DNA from 3 places in the Streptomyces solicathayae genome. Region 2 is predicted to be linked to each of the others. Evidence: riboswitches for the same ligand, from Rfam matches in the RefSeq annotation. Region 2 holds a riboswitch; each other region holds the start of a gene.
The links. Region 2 has a riboswitch for cobalamin ahead of R2D22_RS25885 (prenyltransferase/squalene oxidase repeat-containing protein). Riboswitches for the same ligand answer to the same signal wherever they lie in the genome.
Positions count from the first base shown of each region.

Region 1: another riboswitch for cobalamin. It lies ahead of R2D22_RS33625 (energy-coupling factor ABC transporter permease); the one in region 2 lies ahead of R2D22_RS25885 (prenyltransferase/squalene oxidase repeat-containing protein).
Region 3: another riboswitch for cobalamin. It lies ahead of R2D22_RS28620 (cobalamin biosynthesis protein); the one in region 2 lies ahead of R2D22_RS25885 (prenyltransferase/squalene oxidase repeat-containing protein).

Region 1 covers NZ_CP137573.1:7,351,552-7,361,859, forward strand. The annotation lists gene R2D22_RS33565 (nuclear transport factor 2 family protein) at 1-420, shown strand, start outside; gene R2D22_RS33570 (DUF3592 domain-containing protein) at 628-1,074, shown strand; gene R2D22_RS33575 (hypothetical protein) at 1,306-1,455, opposite strand; gene R2D22_RS33580 (hypothetical protein) at 1,594-2,007, opposite strand; gene R2D22_RS33585 (hypothetical protein) at 2,065-2,580, opposite strand; gene R2D22_RS33590 (hypothetical protein) at 2,837-3,145, shown strand; gene R2D22_RS33595 (hypothetical protein) at 3,175-3,600, shown strand; gene R2D22_RS33600 (SMI1/KNR4 family protein) at 3,661-4,218, shown strand; gene R2D22_RS33605 (hypothetical protein) at 4,237-4,758, shown strand; gene R2D22_RS33610 (ATP-binding cassette domain-containing protein) at 4,784-5,659, opposite strand; gene cbiQ (cobalt ECF transporter T component CbiQ) at 5,656-6,405, opposite strand; partial or broken gene R2D22_RS33620 (energy-coupling factor ABC transporter substrate-binding protein) at 6,673-7,029, opposite strand; gene R2D22_RS33625 (energy-coupling factor ABC transporter permease) at 7,029-7,739, opposite strand; cobalamin riboswitch at 7,769-7,963, opposite strand; gene R2D22_RS33630 (PTS-dependent dihydroxyacetone kinase phosphotransferase subunit DhaM) at 8,054-8,473, opposite strand; gene dhaL (dihydroxyacetone kinase subunit DhaL) at 8,470-9,093, opposite strand; gene dhaK (dihydroxyacetone kinase subunit DhaK) at 9,102-10,094, opposite strand.
Region 2 covers NZ_CP137573.1:5,591,846-5,602,153, reverse strand. The annotation lists gene R2D22_RS25915 (glycosyltransferase family 4 protein) at 1-732, opposite strand, end outside; gene R2D22_RS25910 (TetR family transcriptional regulator) at 941-1,567, shown strand; gene R2D22_RS25905 (hypothetical protein) at 1,594-2,127, opposite strand; gene R2D22_RS25900 (ferredoxin) at 2,232-2,465, opposite strand; gene R2D22_RS25895 (aldehyde dehydrogenase) at 2,465-3,934, opposite strand; gene R2D22_RS25890 (MBL fold metallo-hydrolase) at 4,064-5,104, shown strand; cobalamin riboswitch at 5,137-5,302, shown strand; gene R2D22_RS25885 (prenyltransferase/squalene oxidase repeat-containing protein) at 5,364-6,626, shown strand; gene R2D22_RS25880 (SCO2322 family protein) at 6,623-7,273, shown strand; gene R2D22_RS25875 (energy-coupling factor transporter transmembrane component T family protein) at 7,275-8,387, shown strand; gene R2D22_RS25870 (ABC transporter ATP-binding protein) at 8,384-10,267, shown strand; gene R2D22_RS25865 (ECF transporter S component) at 10,264-10,308, shown strand, end outside.
Region 3 covers NZ_CP137573.1:6,180,262-6,190,569, forward strand. The annotation lists gene cobO (cob(I)yrinic acid a,c-diamide adenosyltransferase) at 1-193, opposite strand, end outside; gene R2D22_RS28610 (putative cobaltochelatase) at 193-2,229, opposite strand; gene R2D22_RS28615 (cobyric acid synthase) at 2,276-3,784, opposite strand; gene R2D22_RS28620 (cobalamin biosynthesis protein) at 3,781-4,743, opposite strand; cobalamin riboswitch at 4,776-4,904, opposite strand; gene R2D22_RS28625 (hypothetical protein) at 5,039-5,260, opposite strand; gene R2D22_RS28630 (inorganic phosphate transporter) at 5,273-6,538, opposite strand; gene R2D22_RS28635 (alpha/beta hydrolase) at 6,858-7,985, shown strand; gene R2D22_RS28640 (hypothetical protein) at 8,052-9,488, shown strand; gene R2D22_RS28645 (VOC family protein) at 9,502-9,903, opposite strand; gene ypfJ (KPN_02809 family neutral zinc metallopeptidase) at 10,011-10,308, opposite strand, start outside.

The DNA of each region.
Region 1 (10,308 bases), 1.8 Mb from region 2:
TGTGAGCGGCTGGTCGTCGAGTTCGTCCACCGGCTCGACCTCGGGGACCCTAGCTCGGTGGCGGACCTCTTCACGCAGGACGGCACCTGGGAATGGCCCGCCGGCGACCGCCGCATCGCGGGTCACGACGCCCTGCGCATCTACTTCGGCAACCGGCCCGCAGACCGACTGTCACGCCGTATATGCACCAACATCCTGGTCACCGTGACCTCTGCGGAAACCGCCTCCGCCACCACCTACTTCACCACATACCGTGTCGACGGCTACAGCGAGGGACTCGTACCACCACGACCCCCGGTTCAGGTGGGGCACTACGAAGACACGTTCCGCAAGGTGGACGACACCTGGCTGCTCACCACGCGGACGCTCTTCCTCTCCTTCGCAGGTCCCACGGAACGCCTCGACAGGCCCGAACAGTGATGAGAACGACTCCCGGTCGACAGCTCTGTCACCAGCCGCAAAGACAGTGTTCTGTTGGGGTGTCCGGCTGAACCTCGCCCCAGGTACTGTGCCCGGCCCCGTGCCGCGGCCGCTCTCGTGACGGAACCAGGGACAACGGCGCTGCGTGTCAAGCAGCGGGACCGAGCACACACAAACGAGTACCAGAGCGGCTGGGGGGCGACGACGATGCAGATCCTGCCGGGTGGCACACCGACGTTCCTGCTGCTCTTCGGACTCTTCGCCGGCTTCTTCGCCGTGCGGTCGGCGCTGCGCTTCACCCGGGTCCTGCGGCTCGTACGCCTCTGGGCTCGGGCGGATGGGTGGTGCGCGGAGCGCCGGGTCCAGGAACGGTCCGGCATGGACAACTCGTACGCCACCGAGTACGTCTACGCCTTCCGCACCCCGGACGGCCGCGAGATCCGCTTCACCGACCCCTCACCAAGCGCCTTCGGCTTCGAGGAGGGGGCGCCGGTACGGGTGTCGTACGACCCGGCGGCCCCCGAGAAGCTGGCGACGATCGCCGGCCCGGGGGCCTGGCGCGCGCTGGTCATCCCGGCCGTCCTGGCGGTCTTCATCGGGCTGATGACGCTGCTGCTGCTCTGGGGGTTCGGAGCGTCCCACGACTGGTGGTGAGGCCGCAGGCGCTCCTGCCGCAGACCTACGTCAAGGCTCGCCCATGACGACACGGGGGGCATGGTGATCTGGCGGATGCCGAGAACCGCTACAAGTAGCGCAACACCGTCGAACGGGCGATCAACCGCTCAAGCACCCGAGCCGTTGTCACGCGCTGCGCCAAGCGCGGCTACGTCTGCCTCGGCGACCGCCACCGCGGCGTCCGTTGTTACTGGCTCCGAAAGTGATCGCCTACGCGACCCGACAGTAGACATTCAGGCCCTGGCGTCGGGCGCTGATGACGCACCCGTCGCCATACTGGCCGGCGACGAGACGAGGCCCGTCGGCTTCGACGAGGTCGTCGAAGCCGACGCCGGCGATCAGGCACTCCCACTCGATCACAGCCTCTTCGGGATCGAAGTTGCCGAAGGAGAGCGACTCGAATGCGCGTAGCGGCCCGGTCTGACGAACCAGAGCTGCTGATGATGCTCACCCAGCGATCATGCCGAACCGCCCACGACCATGATCGGTCGGAAGGCGCTAAGCCTCCGGCGACGCCTCCGGCGTGGCGGCGAGCTTGTCGAGTTCCCGCATGGCCTCGGAGTGGGCGCTCATGCGGCGGCTCACCGTACCGATCGTGAAGAGCGTGACCCCGGCGGCGGTCGGGGGCAGGGAGAGCCCGAGCACGGCCAGTGCCTCGGGCCAGTCGCGTTCGTTCTCGCACCAGTCGTGTCGGTACACACCCTCGTTGGCCGTGCCGAGGTCCGTGAACAACCGCGATTCGCACTCCTCGGGGTGCCGGTCGTCGGGCTTCCGGTCCACCTCGTACGGGGTCAGGAGCAGCAGGAATCCCCATGCCCACAGGAGCGCGGCCAAGGACAACAGCCCGATGCCCCAGGCGCGCGTGCGACTGGCCCGGTCGCGGAAGTCGAGGTCGTACTCACGTGATCGCATGGCGGCCGAATCTAGCAGCGCCCGCATGACCGAAGATCGGCCACGTAGCCGAAGAGGCTACGGGGCCACACGCCGGTCGTCGCAGCGGCGGTCGGGACGGGGCGGGTTCTGATGCGCGACGGCATCGGCCCAGCGCGCACGCGCGGCGGTCAGGTCATTGTCGGCGGACGTCGCGAACCAGACCCAGCCGTCGCGGTACTCCGTGGCCTCCTTCAGCCCGACGACGTACCGATGCCCGGGCGCGAGCGGGACGAACGCGTCGTCGTGGCTTCCTGGCACGGGCACTGACCGCCCGATCACCAACGTCGCGCCCGGATCCCCCTTGAGCACGTCATGCACAGTGACCCGCGACAACCGCACGCCGCCGCCGTTGGCGACGTGCGCGTCGACGGTCACGACCGCGACCGTGGCGACGTTACCGGCCTTGTCCCGATCGGTGGCGTCCTCGGGCACACACACCCCGCTGACACCGGAGGCCGCGTCGAGCCCGGCGTACCAGTAGTAGCCACCGGCACCGCCGCCGAGAACGAACAGGACCCCGAGCGCGGCCAGGGAGATACGGGTACGGGTCATGGTGAGCCCCAGAGCGTGGCGTGGTTGGCGTTGCCCATGGGACCGACGCTAGACGCCGCCCCGGCGCCTGACTGCGGGACCTGCGGGACGTCACCCTTCAGGGGACTGGCGCGTCCGTTCTGTCAGCGCGCCGCCCTCGGCCGTGAAGCCGGGCGGTTGAGCGCCGGCCCGCTTCGCAGAAGTCGGTGGTCGGCAGACTCGCGATCCCCCAGACTCAGACGGGTGCAAGCGATCCACCGATCGACGTCGGGGACCCATGACGAGGCTCGAGGCCGAGCCCACCGCGTTCCGGTGGATCTTCCACCGTGAAGACGCCAACGTGTCGATTCGACTGCTGGAGTTGGCCCACAGCAGTGACGACGACAGCGCTGGAAGTGAGATCTGGTCCACCCGGCAGAGCGTCGACGTCGTTGCCAGAGCAGTGGTCCGTTGCTTCGACGGGGTAGTCACGGAGTACGGCGAGAGTGCCTATCGCAGCAAGTGGGGTGGGCATTTCCCCCGCACGGAGCTCGAAACTCTGAGGGCCGCGTGGCGCGCATACCGGTGGGGCATGGGTATCCAGTAGTGGGCTTGGTGGGGACGATTCTCAAGGGCATGAGCCGCGTTCGGTGGCACGAGCTGACTCATGCCTACGGATCCGCAGAAGACGTTCCGGGCCGACTGTCGCGGGTGGCCTGGGGCGACGCCACGACGAGTGCCGATGCGTTGTGTGATCTCGGGCTGTGGCTCGGTGACCTGGCCGTCTTCGACGCGACGGTTGCCGCGGTGCCCTTCCTGTGGGATCTCGCCGTGACCGAATCCGTGGCCACCCGACCCGAAGTGATCGCACTGCTGCAGGCGATCCTCGAACACGGCAGTCAACACATCGACGTGCAACACGCAGCTCACCGATCCGTGCTCAGCGGCGGCGGCGCCGTGGACCTGCTGACCAGCGACAGGGACCCGGCGGTACGAGCGGCGACCCGGGGCCTGGCGGCAGCGATCGACAGCCACACATGCGACGCCTGCCGTGCGGCGTGACGCCTGGCCTGCGCAGCACTGTTGGTCGACTTGTCAGTGGGCTCTGTCAGCATCACGGTCATGACCACCGTTGATGACCTCGTGCAACGCGTTGCCGCCCGGGCCGTATCGGAGAACGAGCAGCTTCCCGCGCCCGTCGGCGACGGGCAGATAGCGGAGGCCGAGGGGCGACTGGGCTTTGCGCTGCATCCGCTGCTGGCCCGCCTCTACCGCGAGGTCGCTGATGGTGGTTTCGGCCCCGACTACCGGCTGTTGCCGTTGCTCGGCCCGGGTTCGAGTGTCGTCGGCGAATACCTCGCGCGACGTGAGGCGTCCGTCGGAGCGGAGCACCCGGAGTGGCCCGAAGGCGTTCTGCCGATTCTGACCTGGGGCTGTGCCATGTATGCCGGCGTCGACTGCCTCAGTGAGGACGGCCAGGTCCTGCTCTTCGAGCCGAATCCGTACAGCGGCGGGTCGTGGGACGAGTGTTGGTTTCTCGACTCCGCCGGTCTGGCCGCGTGGCTGGAGACCTGGCTCGCGGGAGCAGGTTGGTTCGAGGAGGACGCCTTCGACAGGGACGATGTGGCCGAACCACAGCCGTGGGACCGGGCGGCGAGCCGCTTGGCCTCCGGCGTCTGACGGAACGGATCTGGGGTCATGCGGGACGTACTCACCCACGAAGGCAGCGCCTTCATCAACTTCCGGGACCACCCCTTCGCAAGCGCTTCCGCGCATGGGTATCGGTGGGTCGACGTCAAGCGGCTGCGGATGCCTGCGGCGGCGCTGGCAGACCGAGCCCTGCTGGCCGCGCTCATCGGGCACGAGCAGTTCCGGGACGACTACGCGGGCGGGGGAGTCACGTCGGACGGGACGCGGCATGGGCCGTACTGGCTGAGTCGCGTCACGCCCGAGGCGTACGAGCACGTGGGCGCGGACGAGGCCGCGCGGTCGCTGTGGGAGTGGGCGAACCAGTACGAGACCGTCCCCGCCGGACTGGCGGCGGAGCTGCGGAGGGAGGCGATCGACCGGTGGGTCGCGGCGGACCGCGTCTACCGGCTCAGTGGGCTCGGCGAGGAGGACTTCCACGACTGGGGCGGGGTGCACGGGGAGTTCCACGAGTTCGTGGCCGTCGATCGGAAGGCGGGGCGGGTGACGGTGCTGGTCGCGGCCGACGACTGAGGAGGCCGTGGCAGCTTCCGCTGCTTCAGGCGGTGGGGGACTCCCGCGCCGCCCACGCGTCCAGCTCCTCCGCCGTGCGCGGGCCGGGTACGCCGTCCGGGAGCAGGTCGCGCTCTCGCAGCAGGCGGGTCACGGCCATGCCCCAGGGGCGGCGCAGGCGCGCCGCGGCCAGCAGGGCGTCGTCGGCGAGCAGCTCCTCGACCGGGCCCGTGCGCAGGCCGGCGGGGGAGAGCACCGCGGCGTCGTCCGCCCAGCGCAGCGCCAGGTCCACGTCGTGCGTCGCCATCACCACCGTCGTGCCCCCATCCCGTAGCCGGCCCAGGATCTCGAGGAGTCGTTCCTGCCCGTGCGGGTCGAGTCCCGCCGTCGGCTCGTCCATGATCAGCACACGCGGACGCATCGCCACCGCGCCGGCGATCGCCGCCCGCTTGCGCTGCCCGTACGAGAGCAGGTGCGTCGGCCGGTCCTCCAGCGCCGTGATGTCCAGCGCCTCCAACGCTTCGCGGACCCGCAGCCGTACCTCGTCCTCCGGCAGGCCCAGGTTCAACGGCCCGAACGACACGTCCTGACCGACCGACGCGGCGAACAGCTGGTCGTCCGGGTCCTGCACCACCAACTGCACCGTCGTGCGCAGCCGGGTCAGCCCCTTGCGGTCGTACGACACGTCCTCGCCGGCCAGCCGCAGCGCGCCGCGGGCGACCTGCAGGCCGCCGCTCAGCAGGCGCATCAGGGTCGTCTTTCCGCTTCCGTTGCGGCCCAGGAGCGCCATCGCACGCCCGTCCGGCACGGCGAAGTCGATCCCGTCGAAGACCGGCGGACCGTCCTCGTACGCGAACCCCGCCCGCACGAGCTCGACGACCGGGGGCGGAGGGGGCGCTGAGGGGTTGGCTGCGGGTGTCACGGGAGGGACCTTTCCAGTACGAGAGTGAGGGCGACCAGTCCGGTCAGCAGGGCCGCCGTCGCCGCGAGGAACCGGCGCGAGACCGCGGCTTGCGGCACCAGGACCCGCAGCGTGCCGTCGTAGCCGCGCCCGGCGAGACCGGTCTGCAGCCGCTGAGCCCGGTCGAAGGCGCGTACGAACGCGGTCGCGCCGAGGCCGGCCAGCGAACGCCAGGTCGCGGCCCGGGTGGTCAGGCCGAGCCGGGCCGCCTGCGCCTGCCGGATCCGGGAGACCGCGTCCAGGAGCAGGAAGCTGATCCGGTACATCACGAGGGCCACGTCCACGACCGGCGCGGGCACGCCCGCCCCGACCAGCCGGGGCAGCACGTCCGAGACCGGTGTGGTGAACGCGAACAGCAGCACGCCCAGCGAGGCCGCCGAGGTACGCAGCAGCAACTCGCCCGCGTGCACCGGGCCGTCCGGGGCCAGGGCCACGAACGAGCCCGGCCCGCCCACCTGGAACAGCAGCGGCACCGCGCCCGTCACGCAGAACCCCAGCGGGATCCGGAACGCCCGCCACAGCTGACGGGGCGGCACCCCGGCAGGGCCGAGCAGCACGGTCAGCGTCGTGGCGGCGACCAGCAGCGCGCCGGGCCACGGCGGCAGGCACACGGCGCAGAGCGTGAGACCGAAGCCGAGCACGGCCTTGTCGAGAGGATGGCGGCGGCGCCAGCGACTGCTGTGCGCGGCCGCGTCGATCGGCAGCACGGGCGGCGGCTACGCGTCGCCGGTGGACGGCGCCGAGGGCCGGCGGGTGGACGGCGTCGAGGCCCCGTCGGCGGGGGGAGCCGACGGCCCGTCGGCGGACGGCCGGGAGGCGGTGTCGGCAGCGGGCCGCGACAGCCCGTCGGCGGACGGCCGCCGCGACGGCCCCTCCGCGGACGTCCCCGAAGCCCCGGCGGCGGGTACGTCCGTGGCCGCGTTCGCGCGCGCGTCGTCGTCCACGCCCCCGCCCGCGTCCCCATCCACACCCGCGTCCCCGTCCGCACCCGAACCCGCGGCCCCGTCCCGCGTCGCCGAAGCGGCCAGCGCCCTCGCCTCCCCCTGCTTCCGCCCCTTCCGCAGGCCGAAGTAGTACGCGAGCACCCCTGCGCCCATCGCCGCCTGCAGTGAGAACAGCGCGGACTCGACCTCGCCCGACGGAGGCTCGTACAGCGGGCTGAACCAGGGCTCGTAGTCCGGTTCCAGCTCGGTGATCGCCGCCTCGGCCTCCCCGTCCGACCCCGCGAACGGCTGCTCCTTGTGGTCGCCGAGGCCCAGCACCAGCGGCAGGACGGCGAGCGCCGCCACCGTGAGCAGCAGCAACGTGTTGATCTTCGCGTTACGACTCATCACCGGACCACGGCCTCCTTCGTCGTCGCCTTCCCGCCGTCGGTTCCGCCCCGCAGCAGGACGCCGAGCCGAGTCAGTTCACCCTTGCTGGACTGGATCAGGAGCCGCATGACCAGCACGGTCAGCAGCCCCTCGCTGACGGCGAGCGGGATCTGCGTGACGGCGAAGATGGACCCGAACTTCGCGAGCGCTCCGAGGAATCCGGTGCCCTGGTCGGGGAACGCCAGCGCGAGCTGGACGCTGGTGACGCAGTACGTCGTCAGGTCGGCGAAGAACGCGCCGAAGAACACGGTCACCATCAGAGGCACGTCGAAGCGCCGCAGCAGCCGGTAGACCCCGTACCCCGCCCACGGCCCGGCGATCGCCATCGAGAAGACGTTCGCGCCCAGTGTGGTCAGCCCGCCGTGGGCGAGCAGCAGGGCCTGGAACAGCAGCGTGATCGTGCCGAGCACCGCCATGATCGGCGGCCGGAACAGGATCGCGCCGAGCCCGGTGCCGGTGGGGTGCGAACAACTTCCCGTGACGGACGGCAGCTTGAGTGCGGACAGGACGAACGTGAAGGCGCCGGAGGCACCCAGCAGCAGGGTCGACTCGGGATGCGCCTTGACCTCACGGGTCAGGGCACGGACGCCGTGGACGACGAAGGGGGCGGACGCCGCACCCCACGCCGCCGCGTGCAAGGGGGGCAGGTACCCCTCGGCTATATGCATGGTTGGGAGACCCTCTCCAGCACCTCGTGGATGGACAACGCACCTTGGCCGGTCTCCTGGCTGACGGTCATGCCGCCCGGACTCCGCCTTCCCACACCGCAGCGGTTCTCCGCAGCGGTCCAGTGGCTTCCCGCGAGGGATGGAGCCGGACCTCCCGATCACAGTGGCGAGGGCCGCACCGGTACTTCACCGGTTTCCCGTACACCAAGGCCCTGCGACATTAGTGCGTTGACCAGGCGCATCACAACATGGCCGGGTTTCGGCGGTGTCGTCCGGCCGGTGCCCCACGTCGTCCGCCCGCTCCCGTACGCGGGTCACTCCTTGCGGTAGCCGTACGCCTCCGACGCCGCCGCGGTCACCGCGTCCAGGTCCCCGCCGGCGCTCGCCGTGACGAGCGCGGCGACGGCCCCCTCGACGAACGGGGCGTCCACGAGCCGTGCGTCCGGGGGCAGTTCGTCACCCTCCGCGAGCATTGCCTTCACCGTCAGTACAGCGCTGCCGAGGTCGACGAGGAGCGCCACCCCGGCGCCCTCGTCCACCGCCCGCGCCGCCTCCGCGATCAGCTCGGAGCTGGTGCCGAGGCCGCCGTCGGGAGTACCGCCGGCGGCGGCGAGCGCTGCGTACGGGCCGCCGCCGGCGAGTCCCCGGGCCAGTTCGGCCACGGAGTCGGCGACGGCGGCGCTGTGCGAGACGAGCACGATCCCGACCCGGTTCGCGGAGTGATCGCCCGTCACGCGGCCACCTCCGCCAGGGCGCCGATCAGCAGGGCCGAGGACGTCGCCCCCGGGTCCTGGTGCCCGATGCTGCGCTCGCCGAGATAGCTGGCGCGGCCCTTGCGCGCCTGCAGCGGCACGGTGTCCAGGGCGCCCTGCCCGGCGGCGTCCCGGGCCGCCCCGAAGGACTCGGCCAGCGCCGCGACGGCGGGCAGCAGCGCGTCGAGCATCGTCTTGTCCCCGGCCTTCGCCCCGCCGAGCTGCGCGACCGCCGCCACCCCGGCACCCAGCGCTTCGGCGAGCCGCTGCCGGCCCACCGCCGGCTCGTCGCCGAGTTCCTTCCCGGTACGCCGCAGCAGCGTCCCGTACAGCGGACCGGAGGCGCCGCCCACCGTGGAGATCAGCTGCCGCCCGGCCAGTACGAGGACTGCGCCCGGGGTGGCCGGTTCCTCCTTCTCCAGCACGGCCGTGACGGCGGCGAAGCCGCGCTGCAGATTCACGCCGTGGTCGGCGTCGCCGATCGCGGAGTCCAGCTCGGTGAGCCGGCCGGCCTCGCGGTCCACGGCGTCAGCGGCGGCGGTGAGCCAGCGTCGGAAGAACAGGGCGTCGAGTTCGGCATCGTACGAGGTCACGTCGGGCACTCCCCTCCTCACCGGCCCCAGCGCAGGGCGGGCGTCTCCACCGGTGCGTCCCACAGCCGCAGCAGTTCCTCGTCCAGCCGGCACAGGGTCACCGAGCAGCCTGCCATGTCCAGCGAGGTCACGTAGCTGCCGACGAGCGTCCGGGCGACCGGAACCCCGCGTTCGGCGAGCACCCGCTGGACCTCGGCGTTGAACCCGTACAGCTCGAGGAGCGGGGTGGCACCCATGCCGTTGACGAGTACGAGGACGGGGCCGTCCGGTCGCAGGTCCTCCAGGACGGCGTCGACGGCGACGTCGGCGATCTCCCGGGAGGTCATCATGGCGCGCCGCTCGCGCCCCGGCTCGCCGTGGATGCCGATCCCCAACTCGAGCTCGCCCGGCGGCAGATCGAAGGTGGGACTGCCTTTCGCGGGGGTCGTGCAGGCGCTCAGCGCCACGCCGAAGCTGCGCGAACTCGCGTTCACCTGACGCGCGATCGCCTCGACCCGCTCCAGCGGCTGCCCCTCCTCGGCGGCGGCTCCGGCGATCTTCTCCACGAACAGCGTCGCGCCCGTGCCACGCCGGCCCGCCGTGTACAGGCTGTCCGTCACCGCGACGTCGTCGTCCACGAGCACCTTGGCGACCTGGACGCCCTCGTCCTCGGCGAGTTCGGCGGCCATCTCGAAGTTCAACACGTCACCGGTGTAGTTCTTGACGACGAACAACACCCCGGACCCGCTGTCCACCGCGGCGGCTGCCCGCACCATCTGGTCAGGCACGGGCGACGTAAAAATCGCCCCGGGGCACGCGGCGGCGAGCATCCCCGGCCCCACGAACCCGCCGTGCAGCGGCTCGTGCCCGGACCCGCCTCCCGACACCAGCGCGACCTTTCCCTCCACGGGCGCGTCCCGCCGCATCACCACCTGGTTCTCCACGTCGACGGCCAGTTCGGGATGAGCGGCGGCCATCCCCCGCAGGGCATCGGCGACGACGGTCTCGGGGACGTTGATCAGCATCCTCATGGGTACCTCCTGGTGAGACTGGCAGGCAAGCCGCTGAGCTGAGTCTTCGCAGGTCAGAGCAGGTGTGCGAAGGCGCGTCACGGCGCAATTATCGACGCAGGGGAGCGTGCGCGCACCGGTGAACCACCGGTGGGATCCGGACGATCTCAAGCAGGTGCGGGACGACCTGGGCGTTTCCGTATTGCCGCACCGGGGCGTGGACCGGACTGGGAGC
Region 2 (10,308 bases):
CCACAGATCGGTGTCCGCGCCGATGTGCACGACGCGGATCCGCTCCGGCCGTACGCCGAGGTGCTCGACGATCTCCTGCTCGGAGGAGCCGGAGACGGTCAGCACGGACGGCAGCCGGCGGGCGACCCGCTTCTGCATCCGTGTGAACGCGTACCAGCGGCGGACCGACGCGCGCCGCTTCCAGCCGTCGGCGGCGTCCAGCTCCAGCTGCCGGTCGACGGTGATCGGGTGGTGGATCGTGGTGACGAGCGGCGCGCCGATGGCCGAAGGCCCGCCGAGCAGTCCGTACCCGAGCGTCTGGTTGTCGTGCACGACGTCGAACGCACCGCGGCGCGCGGCGAGCAGCCGCCGCGCCCGCAGGGAGAAGGTGAGCGGCTCGGGGAACCCGCCGGTCCACATCGTCGCGACCTCGAGCGCGTCGACCCAGTCCCGGTACTCCTCGCGCTTCGGCGTGCGGAAGGGGTCGGGCTGCCGGTACAGGTCGAGGCTGGCCAGCTCGGTCAGCCGGAGGCCGGCGAGGTCCTCGCCCTCGTCCAGAACCGGGTACGGCTGCGAGCCGATGACCTCGACGCTGTGGCCGAGCCGGGCCAGCTCGCGTGAGATGTGCCGGACGTAGACGCCCTGACCACCACAGAACGGGTTCCCCTTGTACGTGAGGAGAGCGATCCGCAACGGACGGTCACCGTCATGGGCACCCGCGAGGGGGCCTGCCTCTACGGCCTCGGCGGTCACTGGCGGCCCCCTGTTCGGCTTGCGTTTCGCGGGAGCGTAACCGCTCGCGCTAATCTAGAACAAGTTACAGACTTGATCGTTCTTGATCCTTCAAGAAGCATCGAATCTACCGGCAGGTAGCGCCACTGTGAGAGCCGGAGCAGGTGATTCGCGCCACGGCGCGACGCCCCGCCATACTGGCGCGAACCAACGCCACGGAACGGGACCCATGACCGCGGAAGACAGACCAGCGTCGCCGCCCCTGACGGAACGCCAGGAGGCCCGCCGCCGCCGCATCCTCCACGCCAGTGCCCAGCTGGCGAGCCGGGGCGGCTTCGACGCCGTACAGATGCGCGAGGTCGCCGACGCGGCCGGGGTCGCGCTCGGCACGCTGTACCGCTACTTCCCTTCCAAGATCCACCTGCTGGTCGCGACGATGCAGGACCAGCTGGAGGGCCTGCACACCACCCTGCGCAAGCGGCCCCCGGCGGGCGACGACGCGGCGCAGCGGGTCGCCGAGACGCTGATGCGGGCGTTCCGCGCGCTCCAGCGCGAACCGCACCTGGCGGACGCGATGGTGCGGGCGCTGACCTTCGCGGACCGGAGCGTGAGCCCCGAGGTGGACACGGTGTCGCGGCAGACCACCAAGATCATCCTGGACGCGATGGGGCTCGACCACCCGACCCCGCAACAGCTCTCCGCGGTCCGGGTGATCGAGCACACCTGGCACTCGGCACTGATCACCTGGCTGTCCGGCCGGGCGTCGATCGCGCAGGTGAAGATCGACATCGAGACCGTGTGCCGGCTGATCGACCTGACGTCGCCGGGGACCGATCCCGGCCCCCGGCACGACTGAGCGTCTCGGCGCCAGGACGTCCCGCCCTACTTCTTGTTCTTCTCCAGGTCCGCCTTGAACAGCGCCGCGCACTCCGGGCCGGTGTCGGTGCCGACGAACATGACCATCTTCAGCATGCCCATGCTGTGGTTGCTCGCCTTCAGCTGCCAGTTGCTCTTGGCCAGGGTCTTGATCGTCGAGCCGCTCTTGTCGAGGCTCTGGCCCTCTGTCCAGCCGCCCCCGGTCAGCGCCGTGACGGTGTCCGTGTAGGACTTCTTCGGATCGGCGGCCTTCTCGGCATCCGCCGTCCACGACACCATGCAGTCCTTCAGCTCGGCCGGCACCGGGTCGCCGGTGGCGTCCTGCGCGAAACCGGCGCCGGTCGCCGCGGTCTCGATCTCCTTCTTCACCGCGTCGGCCGTCAGCTTCTCGCCGCCCGCCTCCGAACCGCCGCCGGTGCCGGCCGAGGACGACCCGCCCGTCGTGGACGAACCGCCCTTGTCCGCACCGCCCTCGGTACCGCAGCCCGCGACCAGCAGCATCACACCGGCGGCCGCAGCCGCCACCATCGCCTTGCGCACGACTCTCCCAATCCTGGGTGCACGCGGGCCTGTTGCCCCCGTGATCAAGGCAGAAGTTTTGCACGCGTGAACGACTCCCCGGTCACTCCTTCGTCACCGCTGCGTCACTCCTCGGGCGGGAACACCGACTCCCCGCCGTCCAGGAGGGTGATGGTGATGGCCTCCACGGGACAGCCCTCCGCCGCCGCGAGCACCTGCTCGTCGGCGTCCGCCTCGGGCACCTGCGGGTGCGACTGGCGGGCCCCGTCGAGCCGGAAGCCCTTCGGCGCGTGGTTCACGCACATCCCGGAGCCGATGCAGACCCTCCGGTCCACCTCGACGTGCCAGCGGTCTCCCATCACGCCTCCTCCGGTCCCTCGTACCCGCCCGGCAGGTGGATCATCTTGTGCTCCAGGTACGCGGCCAGTCCCTCCGGCCCGAACTCCCGCCCCACACCGGAGTTCTTGAAGCCGCCGAACGGTCCGAGCATGTCGAGGCTGAAGGTGTTGACGTTGAAGGTGCCGGTGCGCACCCTGCGGCCGAAGTCGATGCCGTGCTCGACGTCCGCGGTCCACACACTGCCGCTGAGGCCGTAGTCGGAGTCGTTCGCGATCCGCAGCGCCTCGGCCTCGTCGCCGTACGGCAGCAGGCAGATGACCGGGCCGAAGATCTCCTCGCGGGCGATCCGCATGGAGTTGTCGACCCCGCCGAACAGCGTCGGCTCCACGTACCAGCCGCGCTCCAGGCCGGCCGGGCGGCCGCCGCCGGTGAGGACCTTCGCGCCCTCGTCCTGGCCGATCCGGATGTAGTCGAGCGAACGCTGCTGCTGACGCTGCGCGACCAGCGGGCCGACCTGCGTCGCCGGGTCGAGCGGGTCGCCGACCACCAGGGCGCCGGCCGCGGCCGCGAACGCCTCGGAGATCTCGTCGTACCGGCTGCGCGGGACGAGGATCCGGGTCTGCGCGACGCACGCCTGGCCGTTGTTCATCCAGGCGGCCGGGACGATGCCGGCGACCGCGGTCTCGAGGTCGGCGTCCGGGAGCACCACCGCGGCGGACTTGCCGCCGAGTTCGAGGGTGACCCGGGTGAGGTTGCGCGAGGCGACCTCCATGACGCGCTTGCCGGCCGCGACCGAGCCGGTGAAGGAGACCTTGTCGATGCCGGGGTGGCCGACCAGGTACTCACTGACCTCCCGGTCCGCGGGCAGGATCGACAGCACACCCTCCGGCAGCCCGGCCTCGGTCGCGATCTCGGCGAGCAGGTACGCGTCGAGCGGCGACTCCGGCGACGGCTTGAGGATCGCCGTGCAGCCGGCCAGCAGCGCCGGTCCGAGCTTGGCGGCCGCGGTGAACTGCGGGACGTTCCAGGGCACGACGGCGGCGACCACGCCGACCGGCTCCTGCCGGACGAGGATCGGCCCCAGCGCGCCGGCCCGCCGCTCCTCGTACCGGTAGCCGCGGGCGACGTTGATGGCCGCGTCCCAGACCATCATCGCGCCGAGCGCCTGCGCCATGATGCTCCACGAGTACGGGGAGCCGTTCTGCGCGCTGATGAGTTTGCCGATCTCGTCGTACCGGACGGCGATCGCGTCCTTGATCCGGGTGACGACCGCGATCCGCTCCTCCAGCGACATCCGCGGCCAGGGACCCTCGTCGAACGCCCGGCGGGCGACCGCGACGGCCTTGTCGACGTCCGCCTCCGAGGCGTGCGGCACCCGCCCGATGACCTGCTCGGTGTGGGGCGAGATCACGTCGATGACGCCGGAGCCGAGCGGGTCGGTCAACTCCCCGCCGATGAACAGCTTTCCGTGCTCCACAAGCTCGGTCATGGCTGATTGCCTCCCGTGGACCGGCGACTTCGGCGTCGACGCGGTGTCGGTTCTGACGCTGTTTCAGAACTGATATCAGTTCTAGTTATAGTGAGCAATGGCCGTACTGGTACGTGGAGATGAGGGATCATGACCCGAGTGACCGAGCATGGCGGCGGCGTCTGGTCCATCCGGGTGCCGATCCCCGACAATCCGCTCGGCCACACGCTCGTCCATCTCCTCGACACGGACCGCGGCCCCGTCCTGATCGACACCGGCTGGGACGACCCCGCCTCCTGGGACGAACTCACCGGCGGGCTCGCGGAGCTCGGCACGTCCGTGCCCGAGATCCACGGCGTCGTCATCACCCACCACCACCCCGACCACCACGGCCTCTCGGAGCGGGTCCGGGAGGAGTCCGGGGCCTGGATCGCCATGCACGCCGCCGACGCCGCCGTCGTCCGGCGTACCCGCTCGTCCGAGCCGGGCGAGTGGCTCGACTACCTCGCGCGCAAGCTGGCCGCCGTCGGCGCGCCCGAGGAGCACACCGCGCCCCTGCTCGCGGCCCGCGCCGCCGGCGGGCGGATGCGGACCCTGCCCGGGCTGCGCTCCGCCCTGCCCGACCGGGAGATCGTCCCCGGCGAACTGCTCGACCTCGCGGGGCGGCGGCTGCGCGGCATCTGGACGCCCGGTCACACCCCCGGGCACGTCTGCCTGCACCTGGAGGAGGAGCACCCGGCGAACCTGCCCGGCCGCGGCCGGCTCTTCTCCGGCGACCACCTGCTGCCCGGGATCAGCCCGCACATCGGCCTGTACGAGGACCCTGACGACGCGACCGTCACCGATCCCCTCGGCGACTACCTCGACTCCCTGGAGCGGATCGGCCGGCTGGGCGTCGCCGAGGTGCTCCCGGCCCACCAGCACGCCTTCACCGACGCCGCCGGGCGCGTACGGGAACTGCTCGACCACCACGAGGAGCGGCTGACCGGACTCCTCGGACTCCTTGCGACGCCACTGACACCGTGGCAGCTCGCCGAGCGGATGGAGTGGAACCGGCCGTGGGAGCAGATCCCCTACGGCTCCCGGAACATCGCCGTCAGCGAGGCGGAGGCGCACCTGCGACGGCTCGTGAAGCTGGGGCGCGCGGAGGCGGTGCCGGGGACGGAGCCGGTGGCGTACGCGGCAGTGTGAGGTCGGCGTGTGAGGCCGCTCGCACCCCGGCTTCACGCGGAGTACCTGCCGGTAGAGTGTGCGAGTCGTCATCATGCCCGTACGGGGGGAAGCCGGTGCAATTCCGGCACTGACCCGCAACCGTGAGCCACCGTCCATCTGGCGGTGGTGAGTCGGAATGCCCCGTCGGGACGTGACCGCCGGCACCGTCGAGGAATACGGAGCCGAGCCTGGTGCCCGAAGCGTGCCGGAGCCCGGCCCGCAGGAGAGGCCCGCCCGCATGACCACCGTCCGCCGCGCCGCCGCGGCGCTCGCCGCCACCGCCGTGCTCTGCACCGCCGGTGCCGGGATCGCCGCCCCCGCCGCGTCCGCCGCGCCCTCTCCCGCCCCGTCCCCGGTGATCCCGTCCGGCCTGTACGGCGTGAACGACCCCACCTACGACGGCGTCTGGCGCCAGTCGCTCGCGTTCATCGCGCAGCACTCGGTCGGCATCAAGCCCGCCCAGGTGTCCGTGGACTGGCTGATGGGCCAGCAGTGCGAGAGCGGCGCGTTCACCTCGTACCGGCCCGACCCGGCCAAGAACTGCGACCCGGCCACCATGCTGGACACCAACGCCACGGCCGTCGCGCTCCAGGCGCTGTCCGGCACCGAGCGGCCGAAGGTCGCCGAGGGCGGCGCCACGGACGCGGTCACCCAGGCCGTCAAGTCGGCCTCCGGCTGGCTGAAGAGCGCCCAGAACCCGGACGGCGGCTGGGGGTACAACCCCGGCAGCCCCAGCGACGCCAACTCCACCTCGATCGTCATCGGGGCGCTCGCCGCGAGCGGCGAGAAGCCCGGCGCGGTGAAGTCGACGACGGGCAGGACCCCGTACGACGCGCTGCTCACCTTCGCGCTGCCCTGCTCCGACAAGGCCGGGCCGGGCGCGTTCGCGTACCAGCCGGACAAGTCCGGCAAGCTGTTCGCCAATGCCGACGCGACGGCCGCCGCCGCGCTGGCCGGCCTCGGCAAGGGCATCCTCGCCGGCAACGTGCAGCCGCAGCAGAACCCGAGCTGCGAGGACAAGACCCCGCAGACCATCGACCGGGCCGCGCTCAACGGCGCCTCCTACCTGGCCGCCGCGCTGGAGAAGACCGGCCACCTCCTCAGCCCGCCGATGCCCGGCGCGACCGACCCGGCCGAGCAGCCCGACTTCGGCAACACCGCCGACGCGGTCGTCGCGCTGGGCGCGTCCGGCCACACCCAGCAGGCCACCGGCGCGCTCACCTGGCTGGAGAAGAACGCCCCCGCGTGGGCGAAGACCAACGGACCGGCCGCGTACGCGCAGCTGATCTTCGCGGCGAAGGCGATGGGCGCGGACCCGCACAAGTTCGGCGGCACCGACCTCGTCGAGGGCCTCAACGCGACCGGCCCGGCGCCGCAGGGTCCGGAGACGACCGGCAACCACGCCGAGGACGAGGGCTCGTTCAACATCTGGTGGATCATCGGCATCGGCACGGTCGTCGGCGTCGGCATCGGGTTCCTGCTGAGCGGGCGCAAGAAGTGAGGGGCCGACTGGGCGCCGCCGTCACGGCGGTCCTGCTGACGCTGCTCGCCGCCGCGCCCGCGCAGGCGGCCGGGTACCGCTACTGGTCGTTCTGGGACGGCGCCGCGGGAAAGTGGGCGTACGCCACGCAGGGCCCGGCGACCGCCCGCCCCGCGGACGGCGACGTCAACGGCTTCCGGTTCGCGCTCAGCGTGGACTCCGCCGACGCGGCGCGGCCGCGCACCGCCCCGGACTTCGCGAAGGTCTGCGCGGACACGCCCCCGAAGGCGGGTACGAAGCGGGTCGCGGTCGTCATCGACTTCGGCACGCCCGAGGACGCCGCGGACGGCGGCACGCCGCCGGAGCAGCGCACCGGCTGCGCGCGGATCGGCCCGGACGGGACGAGCGCGGAGGCGCTGGCGGCGGTGGCGAAGCCGCTGCGGTACAACAGCGCGGCGCTGCTGTGCGGGATCTCGGGGTACCCGAGGACGGGCTGCGGGGAGCAGGTGGAGGTCCCGGCGAAGACGGCGGGCAAGCCGACGTCGAAGCCCTCGGCGGCCGGGAAGGACGCGGACTCCGGGCCGTCGGTCGGCGTCGTGGCGGGCGGGGCGGCCGTACTGGCCCTCGGTGCGGCCGGGCTGTGGCAGGCGCGCCGCCGACGCGGCTGACATGAGATCTTCCGTCGTGGAGTCGATCCGCGCGCCTGAGGCGACCCGTTCCAACGCGCTGCACGCCGGCGCGTGGTGGCTGTGGGCCCTGGGCCTGGCGACGGCCGCGTCCCGGACGACGAACCCGCTGCTCCTCGGCCTGATCGTCGGGGTGGCGGGCTATGTGGTCGCGGCCCGCCGCACCGACGCGCCCTGGTCGCGCTCGTACGGGGCGTTCGTGAAGCTGGGCCTGGTCGTGGTGGCCGCGCGGCTGGTGTTCACGGTGGTCCTCGGCTCGTCGATCCCGGGCACGGAGGTGCTGTTCACGCTGCCGGAGCTGCCGTTGCCGCAGTGGGCGCAGGGAGTACGGATCGGGGGCCGGGTCACCGCCGAGCAGGTGGTGTTCGCGCTGTACGAGGGCGCGAAGCTGGCGACGCTGCTGATCTGCGTGGGCGCGGCGAACGCGCTGGCGAACCCGGCGCGGCTGCTGAAGTCGCTGCCGGGCGCGCTGTACGAGGCGGGGGTGGCGGTCGTCGTCGCGATGACGTTCGCGCCGAACATGGTCGCCGATGTGGCCCGGCTGCGGACCGCGCGGCGGCTGCGCGGCCGGTCGCCGGGCGGGGTGCGGGCGGTGCTGCAGATCGGGCTGCCGGTCCTGGAGGGCGCGCTGGAGCGGTCGATCGCGGTCGCGGCATCGATGGACGCGCGGGGGTACGGCCGTACGGCGCAGGTTCCGGCGGCGGTCCGGCGGACGACCAATGTGCTGACGCTGGGCGGGCTGCTCGGGGTGTGCGCGGGTACGTACGGGCTGCTGGCGGCCGAAGGCGCTTCGTACGGGCTGCCGCTGTTGCTCCTCGGGCTAGCGGCGGCGGTGGCCGGGCTGCGGCTCGGCGGCAGGCGCGCGGCGCGGACCCGGTACCGGCCGGACCGGTGGGGGGTGCGGGCCTGGCTGGCCGCCGGATCGGGCGTGGCGGTGGCCGGGCTGATGATCTGGGCGAACGGGTACGCGCCCGAGGCGCTGCATCCCGGGGTGGTCCCGCTGGTGTGGCCGCAGTTGCCGGTGTGGCCGGCGTTGTCCGTACTGCCGGGGTTGTTGCCGGCGTGGGTGGCCCCGGTGCCGAAGGAGTCGTTGTGATCGTCTTCGAGAACGTCGAGGTGGCGTACGAGGAGGACGGCGGGAAGCCGACCTTGAGCGGGGTGGACCTGACCGTCCCCGAGGGCGAACTGGTCCTGCTGGTGGGCCCGTCGGGAGTCGGCAAGTCGACTCTCCTGGGCACCGTGTCGGGTCTGGTCCCGCACTTCACGGGAGGGACGCTGCGGGGCCGGGTGACGGTCGCGGGGCGGGACACCCGTACGCACAAGCCGCGCGAACTGGCAGACGTGGTCGGCACGGTGGGCCAGGACCCGCCCGCGCACTTCGTCACGGACACGGTCGAGGACGAGCTGGCGTACGGCATGGAGAGCCTGGGGCTCGCCCCGGCGGTGATGCGGCGCCGGGTCGAGGAGACGCTGGACCTCCTGGGCCTGGCGGAGCTGCGCGACCGCCCGATCGCGACGCTGTCCGGGGGCCAGCAGCAGCGGGTCGCGATCGGCTCGGTCCTGACCACGCACCCGAAGGTGCTGGTCCTCGACGAGCCGACGTCCGCGCTGGACCCGGGCGCGGCGGAGGAGGTCCTCGCGGTCCTGCAGCGCCTGGTACACGACCTGGGCACGACGGTCCTGATGGCGGAGCACCGCCTGGAACGGGTCGTCCAGTACGCGGACCGCGTGATCCTGCTCCCCGGCCGGGGCGCGGCGCCGGTGATGGACACCCCCGAAGCGATCATGGCGACCTCCCCGGTCCACCCCCCGGTGGTGGCCCTGGGCCGCGCGGCGGGCTGGAGCCCGCTGCCCCTGACCGTGCGGGACGCCCGCCGCGCCGCCGGCCCCTTGCGGGCCCGCTTGCTGGGCCGAACCCCGGGGACTCACGTCCCCGACCCCCCGGAAAGGCCCGGGGCGGGCGGCGCACCTGCAGGCGCCGGAACGGCCGCCGGGCAGGTGGCCACGCCGGCCCGTACCGGGGGCGAGGCAACCGGGCCGTCGGGCCGCGCGGGCGGGACGCCCGGGCGCCCGGCGGGGTCCGGAGGCGCAGCCGCCGAACCGACGCGCGGCGGCGGGCCGCAGGCCGCGGCAGAGCCTCTGATGAGTACGGCCGGGACGGGGCGGGGTGGGGGACTCCTCCCGTTCCGGCGGCGCCCCGCCGCCCCCGTCACCCCCCACGACGCGCTCGTCGACGTCCGCGCCCTCGGCGTGCGCCGCGGCCGGGTCGAGGCGCTGCGGCGGGTCGATCTGACCGTCCGCGCCGGGGAGACCGTCGCGCTCATGGGGCGCAACGGGGCCGGGAAGTCCACGCTGCTCGGCAGCCTCGTCGGGATGGTCGAGCCGACCTCCGGCAGCGTGCTCGTCGCGGGGCACACCCCGCACCGCGCCGACCCCCGCGAGCTGATCCGGCACGTCGGGCTCGTCCCGCAGGAGCCCCGCGACCTGCTGTACGCGGACACCGTCGCCGCCGAGTGCGCCGCCGCCGACACGGACGCGGCGGCGGCCCCCGGCACCTGCCGCGACCTCGTCTCCGCCCTGCTCCCCGGCGTCACCGACGACATCCACCCCCGCGACCTCTCCGAGGGCCAGCGCCTGGCCCTCGCGCTGGCCCTCGTCCTCACCGCCCGCCCGCCGCTGCTCCTCCTCGACGAGCCGACCCGCGGTCTCGACTACGCCGCGAAGGCCCGCCTCGTCGACGTGCTGCGCGCCCTCGCCGCCGACGGCCACGCGATCGTGCTGGCCACCCATGACGTCGAGCTGGTCGCCGAGCTCGCGCACCGGGTGGCGATCCTGGCCGGCGGCGAGATCGTCGCGGACGGCCCGACCGCCGAGGTCGTGGTCTCCTCTCCGGCCTTCGCGCCCCAGGTCGCGAAGATCCTCTCCCCGGAGCCCTGGCTCACGGTCGCCCAGGTGCAGGAGGCCCTTCAGCGATGAGCCCCCGCCCGGTCCGTCTCGGCCCCCGCGCCGCCGCCGCC
Region 3 (10,308 bases), 590 kb from region 2:
GCCACTTCGCCGACTTGACGAACTGGAACACCCCGATCGGCCAGCCCTGGTTCCAGGCGCGCAGCGCCATGCCGAACGCGGCGGTCGACTTCCCCTTGCCGACACCGGTGTGCACCATCACCAGCGCACGGTTGCGGCGCTGGCGGGTGGTGAGACCGTCGTCGGGGATGACGGTCGGCTGTCCCTGCGGCATTAGGCGGCCCTCCTGGCGGTGGCGTGTTCGGCTTGTACGTTCCGGACGAGGCCGGCGATCGAGTCGGCGCGCAGCTCGTCCAAGGTGACGGCGGTGCCGCCGAGTTCACGGGCGAGGTCCCCGGCGAGGCCGAGCCGGACCGGCCCGGTCTCGCAGTCCACGACCACGCTGGCGGTGCCCTCGGCGGCGTGCAGCCGCGCGGCGCGGGCGGCGAGCGCCACCGGGTCCGCGCCGCCGCCGGTCGCCCGGCCGTCGGTCACGACGACCAGCAGCGGGCGGCGCGACGGGTCGCGCAACCGCTCGACGCGCAGCACGTCGTGGGCCTTGAGCAGCCCGGCGGAGAGCGGCGTACGGCCGCCCGTCGGGAGCTGTTCGAGCCGGGCCGCGGCGGCGTCGACGGACGAGGTCGGCGGCAGCGCGACCTCGGCGTCACGGCCGCGGAAGGTGACCAGGCCGACCTTGTCGCGGCGCTGGTACGCGTCGAGGAGCAGCGAGAGCACCGCCCCCTTGACCGCGCTCATGCGCTGCCGGGCGGCCATGGAGCCGGAGGCGTCCACGGCGAACAGGACGAGGTTGCCCTCGCGGCCCTCACGGGTCGCCTGCCGCAGGTCGTCGCGCCGGACCACCAGGCCCGGGCCGGAACGGCCGCGGGCTCTCTGGTGCGGGGCGGCGGCGGTGACCGTGGCGGTGAGGTGGAGCTTGGTCAGCGCGCCGCGGGGCCGGGTGGCGCCGGTGGTCCGGCCGTGCTCGGTACGAGCGCGGGAGCGGCGGCCGGCCGCGCCCTCGCCGAGACCGGGCACGCTGAGCATCTTCGTACGGAACGGCTCGGCGGCCTTGACGGCTGCGCGCTCTCCGGCGCCGCCGGGGGAGGGCGCGGGGGCGGGGGCCTCGTCGGGGGACGGGCTCTCCGGGGCGGCGTCGGGCCCGTCGCCCTGCGGCGGAACGCCACCGCCACCGCCACCCCCGTCCGGGCCGCCGTCGCCGGGGCCGTCGGGGTCCGGGTCCGGATCGTCCTCCGGCTCTTCGCCCTTGAACTGCTCCAGGGTCTCGTCGAGTTTGTCCTCGTCGAGGCCGGGAGCGTCGAAGGGGTTGCGGCGCCGGCGGTGCGGCAGCGCGAGCAGCGCCGCCTGCCGGACGTCCTCCGATGTGACGTCGGTCCGCCCCGCCCAGGCGGCGAGCGCGGTCGCGGTCCGGGCCATCACGATGTCGGCGCGCATGCCGTCGACCTCGAACGCGGCGCAGGTCGCGGCGATCTGGAGCAGCGCGGCGTCCCCGAGCACGACCTGCGGCAGCAGGGCGCGGGCGGCGACGATCCGGTCCCGCAGCGCGGTCTCCTCGGCCGCCCAGCGGGCGGCGAAGGCGGCCGGGTCGTCCTCGAAAGCGAGCCTCCGGCGCACCACTTCGACCCGCTGCTCGGGCTCGCGCGAGGCGGCGACCTCGACGGTGAGCCCGAACCGGTCGAGCAACTGCGGCCGCAGCTCGCCCTCCTCGGGGTTCATCGTGCCCACGAGCAGGAACCGCGCGGCGTGCCGCACGGAGACGCCCTCGCGCTCGACGTAGGAGGAGCCCATGGCGGCGGCGTCGAGCAGCAGATCGATCAGATGGTCGTGCAGCAGATTGACCTCGTCGACGTACAGGATGCCGCGATGCGCATCGGCCAGCAGCCCCGGCTCGAACGCCTTCACACCGTCGGCGAGCGCCTTCTCGATGTCCAGCGCGCCGACCAGCCGGTCCTCGGACGCGCCGACGGGCAGCTCGACCATGCGCGCGGGCCGGGAGTCGGCCCCGGCCGCCCGGTGCGGCCCGTCCGGGCAGCCCGGATCGGGCGAGGCGGGATCACAGCTGAACCGGCACCCGGCGACCACGGCCACCGGCGGCAGCAGATCGGCGAGCGCCCGCACGGCGGTCGACTTGGCGGTCCCCTTCTCGCCGCGCACGAGAACCCCGCCCACCGCCGGGCTGACGGCGTTCAGCAGCAACGCCAGCCGCAGGTCGTCCATCCCGACGACGGCGGTGAACGGATACCGGGTGCTCACAGGCTGGTCCTTTCCACGAGTTCCAACGGCTGATCCACCGGCCGCCTCACGGCGCGCCCGGCGGTACGAACGGAAGGCCTTCCGGCGGGCCGGTCTCGATCAGACGCAGCAGCGCGTCCGTGTCCGCGTGTTCCTCGATCAGGTCGCCGAGGCGGTCCAGCTGCTCCTCCCGCAGCGCGCCGAACGACGTGTCCGGTGCCGGGACGAAGCGGCGGCCCGCCGCCGTCGCGACCTCACGGAGGAACGCCCGCCTGAAGCCGTCGCTCTCCAGGGAGCCGTGCCAGTGCGTTCCCCACACCGCGCCCACCCGGCAGCCGTCCAGGAACGGCTCGCCGCCGTGTACGTCCGCGACACCGTGGTGGATCTCGTAGCCCTCGACGCGCTCGCCGAGCGCCTCGCCGACCGGGCGGGCCAGGGTCTTCTCCACCGCGAAGCGGACCCGTACGGGCAGCAGCCCGAGCCCGGCCACGCTGCCCGCCTTGGACTCGACCTCGTCCTCGATGTGCTCCGACAGCGCCTGGAAGCCGCCGCAGATGCCGAGCACCGGCCGGCCCTCCGCCGCGCGCCGCGCGATAGCGTCCGCAAGGCCTCGCTCCCGCAGCCAGGCCAGCGCCTTCACCGTCCCGCGCGTCCCCGGTACGACGACCAGGTCCGCGTCGACGAGCTCCTCCGCGCGGTCCACGAACCGCACCACCACGCCCGGCTCGGCCGCCAGCGCGTCGACGTCCGTGAAGTTCGACATCAGCGGGACCGCGCAGACCGCGACCCGCAGCACGTCCTCGCCGACCGGCGGCGCGACCACGGACTCCCGCACCGCGCCGCGCAGCGAGACCCGCAGGCCGTCCTCCTCGTCGATGCCGAGGCCGTGCGCGTACGGCAGGACGCCGAAGGTCCGCCGCCCGGTCAGGCCGTGCAGCATGTCGAGACCCGGTTCCAGCAGCGTCACGTCGCCGCGGAACTTGTTCACCAGGTACCCGGCGATCAGCCGCTGGTCCTCCGGCGCGAGCAGCGCCGTCGTTCCGAAGAACTGGGCGAACACCCCGCCCCGGTCGATGTCCCCGACGACCACCACCGGCAGCTCCGCCGCCCGCGCGATCCCCATGTTGACGATGTCCGTGCGCCGCAGGTTGATCTCGGCGGGGCTGCCCGCGCCCTCGCAGATCACCGCGTCGTACGTGCTCCGCAGCTCCTCCAGGCAGCCGAGGACCGGCTCGAACAGCTCCTTCTGCCGGCCCCCGTGGTACCCGCGGGCGCTCAGCTCGCCGACCGGCCTGCCCATCAGCACGACCTGGCTGGACCGGTCGCTGCCGGGCTTCAGCAGCACCGGGTTCATCAGCGCGGTCGGCTCGACCCGTGCCGCCTGCGCCTGCATGGCCTGCGCCCGGCCGATCTCCGCGCCCTCCCGGGTCACGAAGGAGTTCAGGGACATGTTCTGTCCCTTGAACGGCGCGACCTTGATCCCCTGCCGGACCAGCCAACGGCAGATGCCGGCCGTGACGACGCTCTTGCCCGCGTCGGACGTGGTCCCGGCGACCAGCAGCCCCCCGCCTCTCATGCACCCCTCCGCTTCCACGCGCCCGCCACGAGCCTTCCGGCCACACACACCCCCAGCGTCAGCGCCGTCACCCGGCGCGACAGACGTACCGCCCGCTCGATGTCGGCCACCGCCACGTCCCGGCCCGGCCCGTTCAGGACCGGCCGGTGCTCGACCCGCCCGCCGTACGACAGGGTGCCCCCGAGCCGTACGCCGAGCGCCCCCGCGAACGAGGCCTCCACCGGGCCCGCGTTGGGGCTCGGGTGCTTCGCCGCGTCCGCGCGCCAGGCCCGTACCGCGCCCTGGCGGTCGCCGCCGGCGACGGTGGCCAGCGCGGCGGTCAGCCGGGCGCCCGGCCATCCGGCCAGGTCGTCGAGCCGGGCCGACGCCCAGCCGAACCGGCGGTACCGCGCGGACTTGTGGCCGACCATCGCGTCCAGGGTGTTCACCGCGCGGAAGCCGAGCAGCCCCGGCACTCCCGCGACCGCGCCCCACACGAGCGCGCCCACCACGGCGTCGGAGGTGTTCTCGGCGACCGACTCGACGACGGCGCGGGCCATCCCCGGACCGTCCAGCGCCTGCGGGTCGCGTCCGCACAGATGGGGCAGCCGCTCCCGGGCGGCCTCCAGGTCGCCCGCCGCGAGCGCGCCGCCGATCGCCCGGGCCTCCCGGCCCAGACTCGTGCCGCCGACGACGGCCCACACGGAGGCTGCGGTCAGCGCGACGGAGGCGGTGCTCCGGCCCCTGACGGCCCGGGCCGCGAGCGCGCCCGCGGCGGCGGCGCCGCCCACGCAGGCGGCGGTGTGCAGCGCACCCCAGCCGCGGTGGTCGCGCCACAGGACGCGCTCGACCGCCCCCGCGGCCCGGCCGAAGGCCGCGACGGGATGGCCCCGGCGCGGGTCGCCCAGGGCGAGATCGGCCACCAGACCGGCGGTGGCGCCGTACGCGAAGACAGCTGTGGCTGAACTGCGGCCAGGCATGGCGCATTGTCCTCACTCAGGGTCCGCGCCCTGGCTCGACGTGACCGGCGGCGAGAGTTCCTGGCTCCCGGGGCTCGTACCTCGTACCCCGGTCACAGTGGCGGGACCGCGCCGGATTCGCACCGGGCTTCCTCTTCGTTGCCGCCGTAATGGCCCCGTGAGTCCACCACGCCCCGCGAACAGCCGTCAACTCACCCTTGACCTGCGACGGGTCACTGTGCGAAGCACCACAAACACGACGGCCGGGCGGGCCGCACCCGAAGGTGCGACCCGCCCGGCCGGTGGTTCCGGATCGTCAGGCGACGATCAGATAGATGCCGTACGCGACGGCCGCCGCGCACAGCGCGAAGCAGGCGTACGCGCCGGTCCGCGCCAGTGCGGCGGAGCCGCCCTGCGCGGCGGCCCGCTCCTGCTTGGAGAGGCCGGCGATGCCGAGGGTGAACAGGCCCACGAGGGCGACGGTCGCCACGAGGCTGACTCCGAAGACGGAGCCGAGAGCTGCCCAGTCGATCTTCATGTCGTTCGTTCCTTACACCGCGGCGGCGGAGGCCGGGGGAGCGGCCGGGTCCGTGGGGGCCGGCGTGGGGATGGTGGTCTTGAGGTCCTCGTCCGCGACGGCGGCGACGGAGCCGGCCGGCGGCGGGGTGACGGCCGCGATGGCCGTGGTCACGACACCCGCGGGCTCGGCGTCGACGTCCGTGTCGTTGACGTTGGTGTGGTCGACGACCTGGCGGCGGGAGATGACCCAGATGGCGACGCAGGAGGCGATCAGGAAGGCCGTGACGGCGGCGACGCCCCAGGAGCCCTGACGGGCGACGTACTCGGCGCCGGCCCCGACCAGGCCCGCGGCCGGAAGGGTCAGGCCCCAGGCGACGAACATCCGGGTGGCGGTCGACCAGCGGACGACGCCGCCCTTGCGGCCCAGGCCCGCGCCCATGACGGCGCCGGAGCAGGAGTGCGTGGTCGAGAGGGAGAAGCCCAGGTGGGAGGAGGCCAGGATGACCGTGGCCGCGCTGGTCTGCGCGGCGAAGCCCTGCTGCGGCTGGAGGTCCGTCAGGCCCTTGCCCATCGTGCGGATGATGCGCCAGCCGCCGAGGTAGGTGCCGAGCGCGATCGCCGTACCGGCGGAGACGATGACCCAGACCGGCGGGTTCGAGCCGGGGGCGAGGGCGCCGCCGGCGACCAGGGCCAGGGTGATGATGCCCATCGTCTTCTGGGCGTCGTTGGTGCCGTGGGCGAGGGAGACGAGACCGGCGGACGCGATCTGACCGGCCCGGTAGCCCTTCTCGGTCGCCTTGCCGTCCGCGTTCTTGCCGAGGCGGTACGAGAGCCGGGTGCCGAGCATCGCGGCGATGCCGGCGACCAGCGGGGCCGCGACGGCCGGGATCAGGACCTTGGTGACGACGACGTCGCCGTTGACGCCGCTGACGCCGATCGAGGCGACGGTCGCACCGATGAGGCCGCCCATCAGAGCGTGGGAGGAGCTGGACGGCAGTCCGACCAGCCAGGTCACGAGATTCCACAGGATCGCGCCGACGAGCGCGGCGAGGATCACTTCGGGCTGGATGCCCTCTTCGTTGACCAGTCCCTTGGAGATCGTGTTGGCGACCTCGATGGACAGGAAGGCGCCGACGAGGTTCAGCACGGCGGACATGGCCACCGCCGTCTTCGGCTTGAGTGCACCGGTCGAGATGGTCGTGGCCATCGCGTTGGCGGTGTCGTGGAAACCGTTCGTGAAATCGAACACGAGAGCTGTCACGACCACAATGGCGAGCAGCAGCGTGATGTGTTCCATTTACCCAGGCAATCGTTTGACGTCAGTGGCGCGTCGAACGTAAGCAACCTGAGTGAACGGAAGATGAACTGGGTCGGGCGATGGGGTGTCTCGAACCGGGTTCCGGGGATTCCGCTTAGCCGTGGGGTCGCTCGAACGAGGCGGGTGTGACCGGCGGTAATACCCGTACTCGTGGGGGAGTGGCCGGTGTGTGCCGGTACGGCCACTATCGCCCGGCGGCCCGTCGCCGCCCCGGCCGACGCGGTCGGAAGAGATTCTGGTCACCCTGGCGGCCCCCTGTCGGCTGGCAGAGCGCCGCACCCGTACCGACACTGGAACGGTGCGCCCGGCTACAGCGACGGCAGCGGCCGTCACCACCCTGATCGGTGTCGGCGCGGCCGTGTACGCGGTCGGCCGGTACGCCAGTGACGCGGCCCTCAACCCGCCGCCCGGCCGGCCCCTGCCCGGCGACCCCAGACTCACCGTCCACGCCACGGGCCCGGGCCGGATCACCCTGACCCGCAGCCTCGCCGCGCTCCGCCCCGGCACGTACGGCATCGAGGGCACCGACGTGCACGCCGTCGTCGGCCCCGTGCTCGACCACGTCCCGCACACCGCCGACACCGTCGTGCGCCGGCTCGAACGGGTCGAACAGGGCACGCTGCAGACCGGCGCCAAGGTCCGGCTCACCCCGCAGCTGCACGCCGGGACCCCGCTCAGCGCCCTCGGCGTCGAGTACCAGGACGTCGAGATCCCCGGCGAGCTGGGCACCCTGCCCGCCTGGCACGTGGCCGGGCCCCGCTCCACCTGGGTGATCACCCTGCACGGCCTCGGCACCACCCGGCAGCACCCCCTCAATCTGCTGCCCTTCCTGCGCCGGCACCAGATCCCCGTCCTCATGCCTGCCTATCGCGGCGACCCGGGCGCCCCCAGCTCCCCGGACGGCCTCGGGCACCTCGGCGAATCGGAGTGGCGCGACGTCGACGCGGCCATCCGGCACGCGGTCCGGCACGGCGCCCAGAAGGTCGTCCTGCACGGCTGGTCCACCGGCGCCACCATGGCCCTGCACGCCGCCGTCGGCTCCGGACTGCGCGAGCGCGTCGCCGGCCTCGTGCTCGACTCCCCGGTCCTCGACCAGGAGGCCACCCTGCGCGCCCTCGCCGCCGCCCGCCGCACCCCCGCCCCGCTGCTGCCGCTCGCCGTCCGCGCCGCGCGCAGCAGGAGCGGACTGCACGGCGAGCCGCTCCAGGAGTCCACCGACCCGCAGGCCCTGCGGGTGCCGGCGCTCCTGTTCCACGGGCCCGACGACACCCTCGCGCCCTGGGAGCCGTCCCGCGAACTCGCGGCGCTCCGCCCGGACCTGGTCACCCTCAGGAGCGTCCCGCACGCCCCGCACGCGGCCATGTGGAACGCCGACCCGACCCGCTACGAAGAGGCTCTGCGCCGCTTCCTCATCCCCCTGCTCTAGGGGCCGCCGCGGACGGCCGCGGGATTCCGATTGGGCTTTCGGGCCGTCAGCGGGAAGACTGCCCCCGTGACGTCTCGAAAGCCTGATGAGCAATTGGCGCGCAACTCCAGACTCCGACTCGTCCGTCCGCGGGCCTTCGCCACCGCCCGACGGGCCGTGACGACCCGCCGGACCCGGCCGGCGCCGCGGCCGCCCGAGGGCACCCCGCCCCGCCAGGAACTGGCCCGCCAGGCGCGGACCGTCCTCGGCGACGCCGTCCGGATCGCCCGCTGGGCCTCCGTCGCACGGACCCCCGAAGCACTCCCGGCCCGGGAACGGGCCGCCGCCGAACTCGACCTGACGCCGGACCAGATCCGGGCCGGCTGGGACCGCGCCCGGCTCGCCGGGCTCGTCGAGCTGCACGGCGACACCGCCCGCCCCGGCTGGCGGCTGCACGCCTGGGACCGCGACGACTCCGCCGTGCTGCGCGGCTGGGTCGCGCTCTTCGACGCCTGGTCGCTCGTGCACCCCGCCCCCGAGGACGTCGCCCCCGGCGCCGTCGCGGAGGTCGTCGAAGCCGTCCCGCAGTTGCTCTCCCTCCTCCAGCTGTCCGCCGGGCCCGTGCTCGTCCCGGCGCTGCTCGACCTGCTCCGGCAGCGCGTCGAGGAACTGCGCGAGGAACGCTGCGAGGTGCCCGCCCCGGACACCGCCGCCGACCCCGCGGAGCCGGCCGCCGCGACCGACGCACTCGCGACCGAGGGGCTCGCGACCGAGGGGCTCGCGACCGAGGCACTCGCCGCCGAGGCGCTCGCACCGCTGCTCGGCTGGGCCCTGGAGGGCCTCGCCGCCGTCGGCGCGCTCACCCTCGGCGAGGGCCAGGCCACCCTCACCCCGCTCGGCAACTGGGCGGTCTGGGTCAAGCTGGAGCAGATCTGCGTCGCCGCGCAGAGCCCCGCCGGCAACATCGAGCAGTCCGCCGAGGACATGCTGCGCGGCTGCGCCCGGCTCACCCCCGGCCCGGCCCGCGCCGAGTACCGCGCCTGGCTCGCCGCCCGCACGCTCGGCAGCGCCGTCACCGAACTGCTCGCCGTCGCCCGTGGCGAGGACGCCCTGCTGCGCGGGCTCGCCTTCGAGGCGCTCCGCGTCGTCGGCGCCCCCGCCGAGGCGGAGGTGCGCGCCGCCGCCGAGGAGCCCTCGCTGCGCCCGTACGCACTGCTCTGGCTCGCCGAGTACGACGGCGCCGACCCGGACGACGCCCAGGACGTGCTCACCCGCGAGGAGGCGACCTGGCTCTGGGTGGACACCGCGGCCGCCGTCGCCGACCACGGCGAGAGCACCCTGCTGGTCCGCCACCTCGAATCCGCCGTGCAGGGCACCGTCCCCGCCCTGCTCGACGAGGTCCGGGCGGTCGGCCACCCGCGCACCGTGCAGGTCCTGGTCGCGCTCGCCGCGGCGCACCCCGATCCCGCCCTCGCCAAGGCGGTCCGGCGGGCGGCCTTCCAGGTCCACACCGGCGGCGCCTGACCGCCCGCTCCGGCTACTCCGCGGTGCCGGGGGCGTACGTGCCGAAGCTCCACACGTTGCCCTCGGTGTCCCGGGCCATGTAGTCCCGGGCGCCGTACTCCTGGTCCGTCGGCGGCATCACGATCTCGGCGCCGTGGGCCACCGCCCGCGCATGGTGTTCGTCCACGTCGTCCACGTGGACGAACACGCCGGCCGGCCCGGCCCCGGCCATCAGCTTGTCGAACTCGCTGCCCGTCCCTCTGCTCCCGAGCATCACCATCCCGTTCCCGTACGAGAGCTCGGCGTGCAGCACCCGGCCGTCCTCGCCCTCGTACACGGCGGTCTCGGTGAAGCCGAACCCCTCCGTGAGCAGCTTGATCGCGGCCTTCGCGTCGTCGTAGGTCAGGGTCGGACAGATATGGGGCGCCTCGGCCATCCCGATCACTCCTTCTCGCTCGATCGACTCGCCGGAATGTGATCTGGCTCTCAGTCTGGCAGCCGCCACCGACAACGCGCCCAATCCGCGCCGGAATCGACGGCGGCTCAGCGGAAGGTGTTGCAGCGCGCCATGTCTCCGGTCGTGTAGCCGGTGTAGAACCACTGCTGCCGCTGCGCCGCCGACCCGTGCGTCCAGCTCTCCGGCGTCACCCGCCCCTGGAACCGCTCCTGGATCCGGTCGTCGCCCACCGCGGCCGCCGCGTCCAGGCCGTCCCGGATATCGGCGTCGGTCAGCCGCGTCAGCAGAGGCCGCCCGGTCCGCTCGGTCGGCGTGGTCGTCGCGTGCCGCGCCCACACGCCCGCGTAGCAGTCCGCCTGCAGCTCCACCCGTACCGCGTTGGAG